DNA from 3 places in the Enterocloster lavalensis genome. Region 2 is predicted to be linked to each of the others. Evidence: predicted binding sites of a transcription regulator. Region 2 holds the regulator's gene; each other region holds the start of a gene.
What was found. The regulator HrcA, encoded in region 2, represses chaperone genes, less so after heat shock. The targets are predictions, from matches to a motif close to TGTTAGCACTCNNNNNNNNNGAGTGCTAACA.

Region 1: the regulator HrcA is predicted to act here: its motif matches at 1,990-2,020, upstream of ACK2JC_RS23360 (Hsp20/alpha crystallin family protein).
Region 3: the regulator HrcA is predicted to act here: its motif matches at 1,573-1,603, upstream of htpG (molecular chaperone HtpG).

What each region holds. Positions count from the first base shown of each region.
Region 1 is NZ_CP176637.1:5,196,699-5,199,964, forward strand. It holds gene ACK2JC_RS23350 (LytR/AlgR family response regulator transcription factor) at 1-27, shown strand, start outside; gene ACK2JC_RS23355 (GHKL domain-containing protein) at 35-1,348, shown strand; gene ACK2JC_RS23360 (Hsp20/alpha crystallin family protein) at 1,486-1,929, opposite strand; gene ACK2JC_RS23365 (PfkB family carbohydrate kinase) at 2,733-3,266, opposite strand, start outside.
Region 2 is NZ_CP176637.1:5,019,739-5,023,004, forward strand. It holds gene ACK2JC_RS22465 (3D domain-containing protein) at 259-858, opposite strand; gene ACK2JC_RS22470 (hypothetical protein) at 975-1,148, shown strand; gene hrcA (heat-inducible transcriptional repressor HrcA) at 1,233-2,279, shown strand; gene grpE (nucleotide exchange factor GrpE) at 2,301-2,963, shown strand; gene dnaK (molecular chaperone DnaK) at 3,017-3,266, shown strand, end outside.
Region 3 is NZ_CP176637.1:1,045,213-1,048,478, forward strand. It holds gene htpG (molecular chaperone HtpG) at 1-1,474, opposite strand, end outside; gene glgX (glycogen debranching protein GlgX) at 1,631-3,266, opposite strand, start outside.

The DNA of each region.
Region 1 (3,266 bases), 180 kb from region 2:
GCCTATTATCATCACCGGCTGAAATGAGGGGAAAATGAACGACGAAGCCTGCAGTGTTTTCCAGGACCTGATCAATCTGGCCGTGCGCATGATGCCCATTTTCATGTGCATGGAACCAAAACATAAGAACAAAGAAAATATTGCCGCCGTCTCGGCGTACCTCTGGGTCCTGATGGTGTCCATGGAGTCGGTGTTCCACATCGATCCCAGGGCGTTTCTGACGTTCCGTGGAATTTTCTCCTGCCTGTTTTTCCTGGTGCTGCTGGTGTTCTTCAAAGGCGGTCTGCTGAAGAAAGCCTTTTTGTACGTATCGGCCTGGCTGTTCGCCGTGCTCAGCCTGCCCTTAAATGAGATCGCGGCCCGGGCGCTGGCGGGCAGGACCGGCCTGACCCTGGGGCAGATCGGCGTGATCGTGTCCCTGATCTTTGCCGTCGGGTTCTGTCTGTTCGTGCGTTTCTGGCTCAAGTCGGTGGTGGAACAGCTCTTTTCCCAACTGTCCAACCGCTCCGGCACCCTTCTCCTCACTTATCCGTCGGTGTCCCTGGTGATTCTGTTCATCGGCATCAACACCATTTTCTCGCCCCGGTCCCTGGCCGGGCGGGGGATGGAGGACGTGCTGTTTTTTATGGCCCTGTGTGCCATGATCCTGGTGCTCTACGTGATGATTCTCAGCAGCACCCTGGAGATTGTGGGCCGCCGGAAAACGGAGGAGGAGCTGCGGTTTGCCAGGCAGCTGATCAGCCAGCAGCGGGAGCATTACAACCAGACCCTGGACTACATCGAGCAGGTGCGCATCATCCGGCACGATTTCCGCCACCATATCCATGCGCTGCTGAACATGGACAAGGAGGACCAGACCCGTTACCTCCAGAATCTGCAGCGGGAGCTGGACACCGCGGCGGAAATGGTGTTCTGCCAGAACCAGTCGGTCAACGGCCTGCTGCAGGAGTACGCGGCCAGGGCCCGCCAGGACGGCGTGGAATTTGAGGCCCGGCTGGACCTGTCCGCCCGGGTGCCGGTGGACGACTTAACGCTCTGCATCGTCATCGGAAACCTGCTGGAAAATGCCCTGGAAGCCTGCCGTCGCCTGCGGGAAAACCGGTTTATCCATCTGCAGGCCCGATGGATGGAGGACCACATGATGATGATGGTGGAAAACTCCTACAACGGCCAGATCAAACAGAGCGGCGGAAAGATTCTCTCCAGCAAAAAGGACGGCGGCCTCGGCATGATGAGCATCCGGCGGATTTTGAGCAGGCCGGGGGACGAGTTTGACGTGTGCTACAATGAAAATACGTTTACGGCTATGGTGAAGATTATGGATCGGACGATACCGGAGGCCAAATAATAGAAGATGAAGCCATAGAAAAAGGTTCTGCTTACGTCCTGGCAGAACCTTTTTTCTATGGCTTCATCTATGTTAAAGTGTGAATAGGGGGATAGGAGTAATAATGGTGGCTAACATGTCATTGATATAAAATGTAATCAGTTGATGGAGATATACTTGGGCGCTTCCTCCACCGCCTTGGGGGCGTCCTTGGGAACGGTCAGGCGCAGCACGCCGTTGGTAAAGGCTGCGTGAATATCCTCCTGGCGGAGCTGTTCGCCCACATAGAAGCTTCTCTTGCAGGAGCCGGTATAGCGCTCTCTGTGAATATAGCTGACCTTGGCCTGCTCGTCGCTATCCACGCTGGCCTGAGCGGTGATGGTCAGGTAACCGTCCTTCAGCTCAATGCGGATATCTTCTTTCGAATAGCCGGGCAGTTCAACGTCCAGCAGATAATTCCCGTCCTTCTCGCGGATATCGGTTCTCATAACCGGCAGATTCTTAGGCTCCTCCGCCTTCTCCCGGCTTCCGGTAAAGAAGGGATCATTGAAAAATTCATCAAATAAATTCAGTCCATAATTTCTTCTGGGTATCAGCATCATCGATAATTCCTCCTTGGTTGGTATCGGTATTTCCTTTTCATGCCCTTATTATAGCACGATTGTTAGCACTGTCAAGAGGTGAGTGCTAATTTTTTGAAAGTTTAGAGTTTCTTTATATTTTAATGGGGGGGGGGGAGAGATGCTGGAAAGTACGCCCATGGCGGGGGAGGGGTTCGGCGGCGAGTTCTGGGAAGTCATGTTGCTAAGGTCCCGACAGCACAAAAGAAGGGGTACCGTGGACATTCACACCGTATTCCTGAAGGAATACGCTGTTCAGGTCCACTCAAAAGCTTGCTTTGAGGCAAGCTTTTGCCCCCTTCTTTTGCACTGCCGGTACCTAAGCACCATTGACTCCCCTCCACACGCCCCCGAACCCCTCCCCCGCCATGGCCTGGCATTCCCGGCCATAACAAAAGGAGCTCCGCGAAGCCTTGCCCAAAATAAAAAAGGGCCTCCGCCCACCAATATATTTACGAAACAAAGCAACCTACAGCCAGCAATTTTCCGTCCTCCACCAGAAGCGGTGGCGGCTGGCAGAAAACGTAGTGGGTGAGAGGCGGGGACGCGGGGATGGAGGTGACTGTGGAGCGGTTCGGAGAGTCTTAGGGGCGAGGGGTGGAAAAAGCCGGGATTACGCAGGGCGTTCCACGCCCGGAGTAAAGCGTAGGCGGAGGGGCCGGCATCAGGCCGGCGCTGGAGCTCGGAGCGGTGCCCGGCTTTTTGCGCCCCTCGCCCCTTAGACTCTCCCACCGCGGAATCCGGAACCTCCAGCCCCGCGTCCCCGCCTCTCACGAACGGATGCATCAAAATCCCCAGTCCTCCATCCTCCTAACAACCCCCTCCAAAGAATTCCGATCAATCAATGCCGGAATCACCCCCTGCCGTGACACGCAGAATCCCGCCGCATAACTTGCAATCCGCGCCGCTTTCTCCGTCCCGTACCCCGCGGAGAGATACACTGCCAGCGCCGCGATAAACGCATCCGCCGCCCCCGTTGTATCCACCGGCGTGAAATCCGCCGCAGGCAGATACCCGGTAAAGTCCGGCGCCTTCACATAACAGCCCCGGTGTCCCAATGTAATGATCACAGTTTCCGCTCCCATCTGCAGAAAATGCTCCGCCCTTCCCTCCACGTCCGCGATCTGCGGACACAAAAGCTCAGCCTCCTTGCGGTTGGGCACAAAGATATCGATATACTGCATGAGATCCGGCGTGATCCGGTTGATGGCGGCCGGTTTTAAAATGTTTTTGACCCCGTTTTTCCGGGCGATCTCAGCCGCCTCCCGAACCGCCTCCACCGGGACTTCCGTCTGGAGCAGACAGTAGCCCGCGTTCTC
Region 2 (3,266 bases):
TACAAAATGCATAAGTTGTGTCCGCAGCACAAAACACTGTGTCCGCGATTTGCGGATTTGCAAATTCCGTAAAAAGGCTCCGAAAAGCCAAAATTCTTCGGACGGTTTCCCGCGTTTTTTGTACCCAACGATTACCCGCAGGCTGCGCCAGCGGCCCATTACATTCAAACAAAACAGAGCAGCTGTCCGTCCGGCTCGGTGCCGGAGGCCAGCTGCTCTGCAGCGTTTCATACAATATTCAATTTTAAAATGGTATCATCAGTCGGCCCGGAATACCTCCGCGGTGTACATGCCGGCGGCCAGCGCTTCATCGTGGGTCGCATAGTAGATATCCAGCTTCCTGCCGTTCACAGCGGAGCCCATATCCTCCACGGTGTAGACGGTGCCGTCAATCAGAAGCTTGGTTCCCAGCGGAAACAGGTTCAAATCCGCGGAGATCGTGTGATTCGGCTGGGGCGTGGTGCCGGAGTAGGTCAGGTTGTGTCCTTCGGAACAGGCGTCGCACCCGCAGTAACCTGTGATGGTGAAGGTCCCCAGGGACTCGCCGCTGTTTTTGTCCGGTTCCTGGTTTTTCACCGCGCCGGGGCCGGCGTCCACGTACGCGTCGTCCTCGTCGAACCGGACCTGGCTTTTGCCGGAACCGGTACTGGTAATATGAAGTGTCCCGTTATCCTCCGGGGCGTCAGCTTCGTTTGCTACCGTGACATTCGTTCCAACAGCTGCGTTTTCCCCGGCGGACTGTACCGTCTCCGGGCGGGGCTCCACCACGCTGCCCTGGGCGCCGTAGGCGGGAAGGGTAAACAGCATGCAGGCGGCCAGCGTCACGGCTGCAAGAACCTTATTCGATTTAATTCGCATATGTTTGCCTCGCATTCTCAATGAATCGACAGTTAATATGTGTATTTAACATTATATTACAAAATTGTTAAATGTCAAGTAAAAGTCGTTAAGTGGGATTTACAAAATTGTGAAAAATGGGAAAAGAACCCTGGAAATTAGTGGATTTTCATGGAAAAGTGGGGGAGAAAGCCATAGATATAGGGGGATGGTGGGAGAAAGTTACAGGATATGCCTTATTTACAGCAGGGGGAATACCGGCGGCAGGCGAAAAGGTTATAAAATTTTTAGAAATGCATATTGACAAATAAATTAAAAAGGAATATATTATGAAATGTAGATGTTAGCACTCTGAAGAGTTGAGTGCTAATAACAAGCGGAAAGGCGGTGCAGGTATGGCGATGGAACTGGATGACCGGAAAGTCACAATTTTAAAAGCGATCATCAAGACTTACCTGGAAACGGGGGAGCCGGTGGGTTCCAGAACCATTTCCAAGTATTCCGATTTAAAGCTGAGTTCCGCCACGATCCGCAATGAGATGTCCGATCTTGAGGACATGGGTTACATTATCCAGCCGCACACGTCGGCGGGGAGAATTCCCTCCGACAAGGGCTATCGTTTCTATGTGGACCAGATTGAACTGGAAAAGGACAACGAGGTCATGGAGTTCAAGGAGATGATGGTCCAGAAGGTCGACAAGCTGGAGCTGGTGCTCAGGCGGATGGCCCAGGTCCTGGCCAGCAACACCAATTACGCGGCCATGATCAGCGGACCCAGCTACCATAAGACCAAGCTGAAGTTTATCCAGCTCTCCAAGATGGAGGAGCGCAAGCTTTTGGTGGTCGTGGTGGTGGAAGGAAACATTATCAAGAACACGATGATCGACATCAGCGATAACCTGACGGACGAGGAGCTGTTGAATCTGAACATACTCCTCAACAGCAGCTTAAACGGGCTGACCATCGAGGAGATCAACCTGGATGTGATCAGCAAGCTGAAGGTTGACGCCGGCGCCCACCGGGAGGTGGTGGAGCTGGTACTCAACGAGGTGGCCGAGGCCATACGGGCCGGCGGTGAGGACCTGCAGATTTACACCAGCGGCGCCACCAACATATTTAAGTACCCGGAGCTCTCCGAGGGCGACAAGGCCAGCCGGCTGATCGGAACGCTGGAGCACCAGGAGGTGCTGCAGGAGTTCGTGGCCGAGGTAAACGCCAACTCGGACGGCGATTCAGGGATTCAGGTATATATCGGAGACGAGACTCCGGTTCAGTCCATGAAGGATTGCAGCGTGGTCACCGCCAATTACGATTTGGGTGGCGGTCTGCGCGGAACCATCGGGATTATCGGACCCAAGCGGATGGATTATGAGAAGGTGCTCAGAACCATGCAGAATCTCATGAACCAACTGGACGGGGCGTTTAAAAAGGATGAAAGGTGATAGACGGTGAACAGCGAGGACATGAATAAGGATGAGATGAACCAACAGACAGCCGGGGGACCGGAAAACGAAGCGCCTGAGACAGTGAATGAGGCGGACGGAGCGAACGCCGCAGAGCAGAGTCAGGAAATGACGCAGGAGAGCGCGGCAGCGGAAAATGGAAGCGCGCCGGAGAACGCCGGTGAGGCCGAGGATCAGAACGGCGGCGCCAAGGAAGAGAAGAAGGGATTCTTCAAGAAAAAGAAAGATCCGCGGGATGAAAAGATCGAGGAGCTGACCGACCGTGTGAAACGGCAGATGGCGGAATTCGAGAACTTCCGCAAGCGGACCGAAAAGGAAAAGTCCAGCATGTATGAGATGGGCGCACGGGACATCATCGAGCGGATTTTGCCCGTGGTTGACAACTTTGAGAGAGGGTTGGCCTCCATACCGGAAGAAGCAAAAGCCACCCCGTTTGCGGACGGCATGGAGAAGATATATAAGCAGTTCCAGAAAACACTGGAGGAGGCCGGCGTGAAAGCCATCGAGGCCGTGGGCCAGGAATTCGACCCCAACTTCCACAACGCGGTGATGCACGTGGACGACGAGAGCCTGGGCGAGAACGTGGTGGCCGAGGAACTGTTAAAGGGTTACATGTACCGCGACACCGTGGTACGTCACAGCATGGTAAAAGTGGCCAATTAATGAACCATTTACGATAGAGATCAGAGACGACAAATAATCAGGAGGAAAAAACGATGAGCAAGATAATTGGAATTGACTTAGGTACAACAAACAGCTGCGTAGCCGTGATGGAGGGCGGAAAGCCCACCGTTATCGCCAACGCCGAGGGCGTGCGCACAACGCCGTCCGTAGTAGCTTTTACAAAGACAGGAGAGAGACTGGTGGGCGAGCCTGCAAAGCGTCAGGCCGTTACCAACGCCGACAAGACCATCTCCTCCATTAAGCGCCACATGGGAACCGACTACAAGGTCGACATCGACGGCA
Region 3 (3,266 bases), 2.5 Mb from region 2:
GCACCGCGTCGATTCCCTCCTGGCGGAACAGGTTGATATACTGGCTCTGCTCCTTCTCGTTGGTCACGTAGAAAATCGTGTTCTCGTGCTTCTCCTTATTCTCCTCCAGGCAGTCCGTAAAGGTCAGATACTTGCCATCCAGATTCTTGAACAGGATATAATCTCCCATCTTCTCTGCAAATTTCTCATCCTTAATATACCCGAATTTGATGAAAGGTGCAATATCATCCCAATATTTTTCATAATTTTCACGGTCCGTCTTGCACATGCCGGACAGCTTGTCCGCCACCTTCTTGGTGATGTAGTCGGAAATCTTCTTCACAAAGCCGTCGTTCTGCAGCGCGCTTCTGGACACGTTAAGCGGCAGATCCGGGCAGTCGATCACACCCTTGAGCAGCATCAGGAACTCCGGAATCACCTCTTTGATGTTGTCCGCGATAAACACCTGATTGTTGTACAGCTTGATGGTGCCCTCCAGGCTGTCGTACTCCATGTTGATCTTTGGGAAATACAGGATGCCCTTTAAGTTGAAGGGATAGTCCATATTCAAATGGATCCAGAACAGGGGCTCCTTGTAATCCATAAACACCTTGCGGTAAAACGCCTTGTAATCCTCTGCGGTGCACTCGTTGGGGTGCTTGTTCCACAGCGGGCTCACGTCGTTTAACGCCACCGGGCGCTTTAAAATCTTGTACTTCTCCCGGGAGGGCTCCACCTCCACGGTCTCCTTGGTGCCGTCCTCATTCTCCTTTTCCTCGGTTTTGGCCGGCTCCACCACAGTCTCCACGATGGTGTCCTTGTCCGTCAGCTCGTCCTTCTCAATGGTCTCATACTGCGGCTCTGCGGTCTCGTTGTCCAGGAAAATCGGTACGGGCATGAACGCGCAATACTTGTCCAGAACTTCCCTGGCCCGGTACTCGTTGCAGAACTCGTGGCTGTCCTCATTCAGATACAGGGTGATGGTGGTTCCCACCTGCTCCTTGCCGCTCTCGGCCATCTCAAAGTTGATGCCGCCCTCGGACTCCCAGTGCACGGGCTTGGCGTCCTTCTGATAGGAAAGGGTATCGATGGTCACCTTGTCGGCCACCATAAACGCGGAGTAGAAGCCCAGGCCGAAATGACCGATAATCTGATCCTCGTTGGCTTTGTCCTTGTATTTTTCCAGGAAATCCTGGACGCCGGAAAATGCGATCTGGTTGATGTATTTGTCGATCTCGTCCTCGGTCATACCCAGGCCGTTGTCCGTGACCTTGATGGTCTTTTCATTGGGGTTGACGGAAACCTGAATCTTGTAATCCATATCCTCCGGTCTCTCGTACTCTCCGATCAGCTCCAGCTTTTTCAGCTTGGTAATTGCATCGCAGCCGTTGCTGACCAACTCGCGGTAGAAAATATCGTGGTCGGAATACAGCCACTTTTTGATCACCGGAAATATGTTCTCACTGGTAATGGATAAACTGCCTTTCTTAGCCATATCTTATACGCCTCTTTCTTTTCGTTCTTGTCAGAGATTCCACACCCGGAACCCTTTATTCTACATTTTAGTACCATCCAATGAAAAAGTCAACAAAAAATTAGCACTCAATCAAAATGAGTGCTAATAAATAAAATTCAACACCTTTTTCCGCTGTCACTGGTTGCCGTTCGCCGTGAACACGGCTACGGAACGGGGCCGCATCAGAAAGCCGGAGTCTACCCTGCTACGCTCTCCGCAGCGGTAGCAGAAACGGCTCTGCCCGTCCCCCGCGGTGTTCACAACCGCGTACCAGGCCAGATACCTGGGCAGCTCCGGCAGCTGAATGTTCACATCCTCCCAGTAGACGTTGACGGCCAGGTAAACCACGTCGTCTTGCCCCCGCTTCCGGTCATATCCGGCGTAGAGAATTCCCAGGGCGGCGGTGCCGTCGTCCACCCGGTTCCCGCCGCCGTTTCCGTACACGGTCAGGGCGGGCAGGCCGCAGACCGCGCCGGGCAGATCCCTCCGGATCGCCGGATGGCTCCTGCGGAAGCGGATCATAAAGCGGAAAAAGTCGAACAGGTCCTCATTTTCCTTGAGCAGATCCCAGTTGAGCCAGGAAATCTCGTTGTCCTGGCAGTAGGCGTTGTTGTTGCCAAGCTGCGTGTTACCGAACTCGTCCCCGGCAAAAAACATGGGCGTGCCGCGGCTGCACATCAGCACCGCGCAGGCGTTGCGCATCATGCGGAAACGCAGACCCAGCACCTCTTTGTCGTCCGTCGGCCCCTCTGCGCCGCAGTTCCAGCTGCGGTTGTCGTCCGTGCCGTCGGTATTCCCCCAGCCGTTCTCCTGGTTGTGCTTTTCGTTATAGGCGTACAGGTCGTAGAGGGTGAAGCCGTCGTGGCAGGTGATGAAATTCACCGAGGAATTGTAGCCCGCATAGTGGCCGTTGTAGAGGTCCCCGGAGCCGGTGATCCGCCTGGCTGCCTCCCGGGCCGCCCAGGTTCCGCCCTTTAAGAACTCCCGCAGGGTATCCCGGTATTTTCCGTTCCACTCGGCCCAGCGCTTCCAGGCCGGAAAGGTCCCCACCTGGTAGAGTCCGCCCGCATCCCAGGCCTCGGCGATCAGCTTTACATTTCCCAGAATGGGGTCAAAGGCCAGGCGCTGCAGCAGGGGCGGATTGTTCATAGGAGAGCCGTCCTCGTTCCGCCCCAGAATGCTGGCCAAATCAAACCGGAAGCCGTCCACCCGGTAGTCCACGGTCCAGTAGCGCAGGCATTCCACGATCATCTGCTGCACGATTGGGTGATTGCAGTTGAGCGTGTTGCCGCAGCCGCTGAAGTTGTAATAGTAGCCGTCAGGCGTCAGCATGTAGTAGATGTTATTGTCAAACCCCTTAAAGGAGATCACCGGCCCCTTTTCATTGCCCTCGGCGGTGTGGTTGAACACCACGTCCAGGATCACCTCGATGCCATTCTCGTGCAGGGTGCGGATGAGGTTCTTGAACTCCGTCCCCTCCCGGTTGTACTCCAGACCGGCGGTGTAGCTGGTGTTGGGCGCGAAAAATCCCACCGTATTGTACCCCCAGTAGTCCAGCAGCTTTTGGCCGTTCACCTCCCGACCGCCCATGGTCTCGTCGAACTCAAATACGGGCATCAGCTCCACCGCGTTGACCCCCAGACGTTTTAAATAGGGGATTTTTTCCAAAATCCCCTCGAAAGTACCGGGATGGACCACGCCGGAGGAGCTGTGGCGGGTAAAGCCCCGCACATGAAGCTCATAGATCACCAGGTCGCTCATCTCCCGGCTG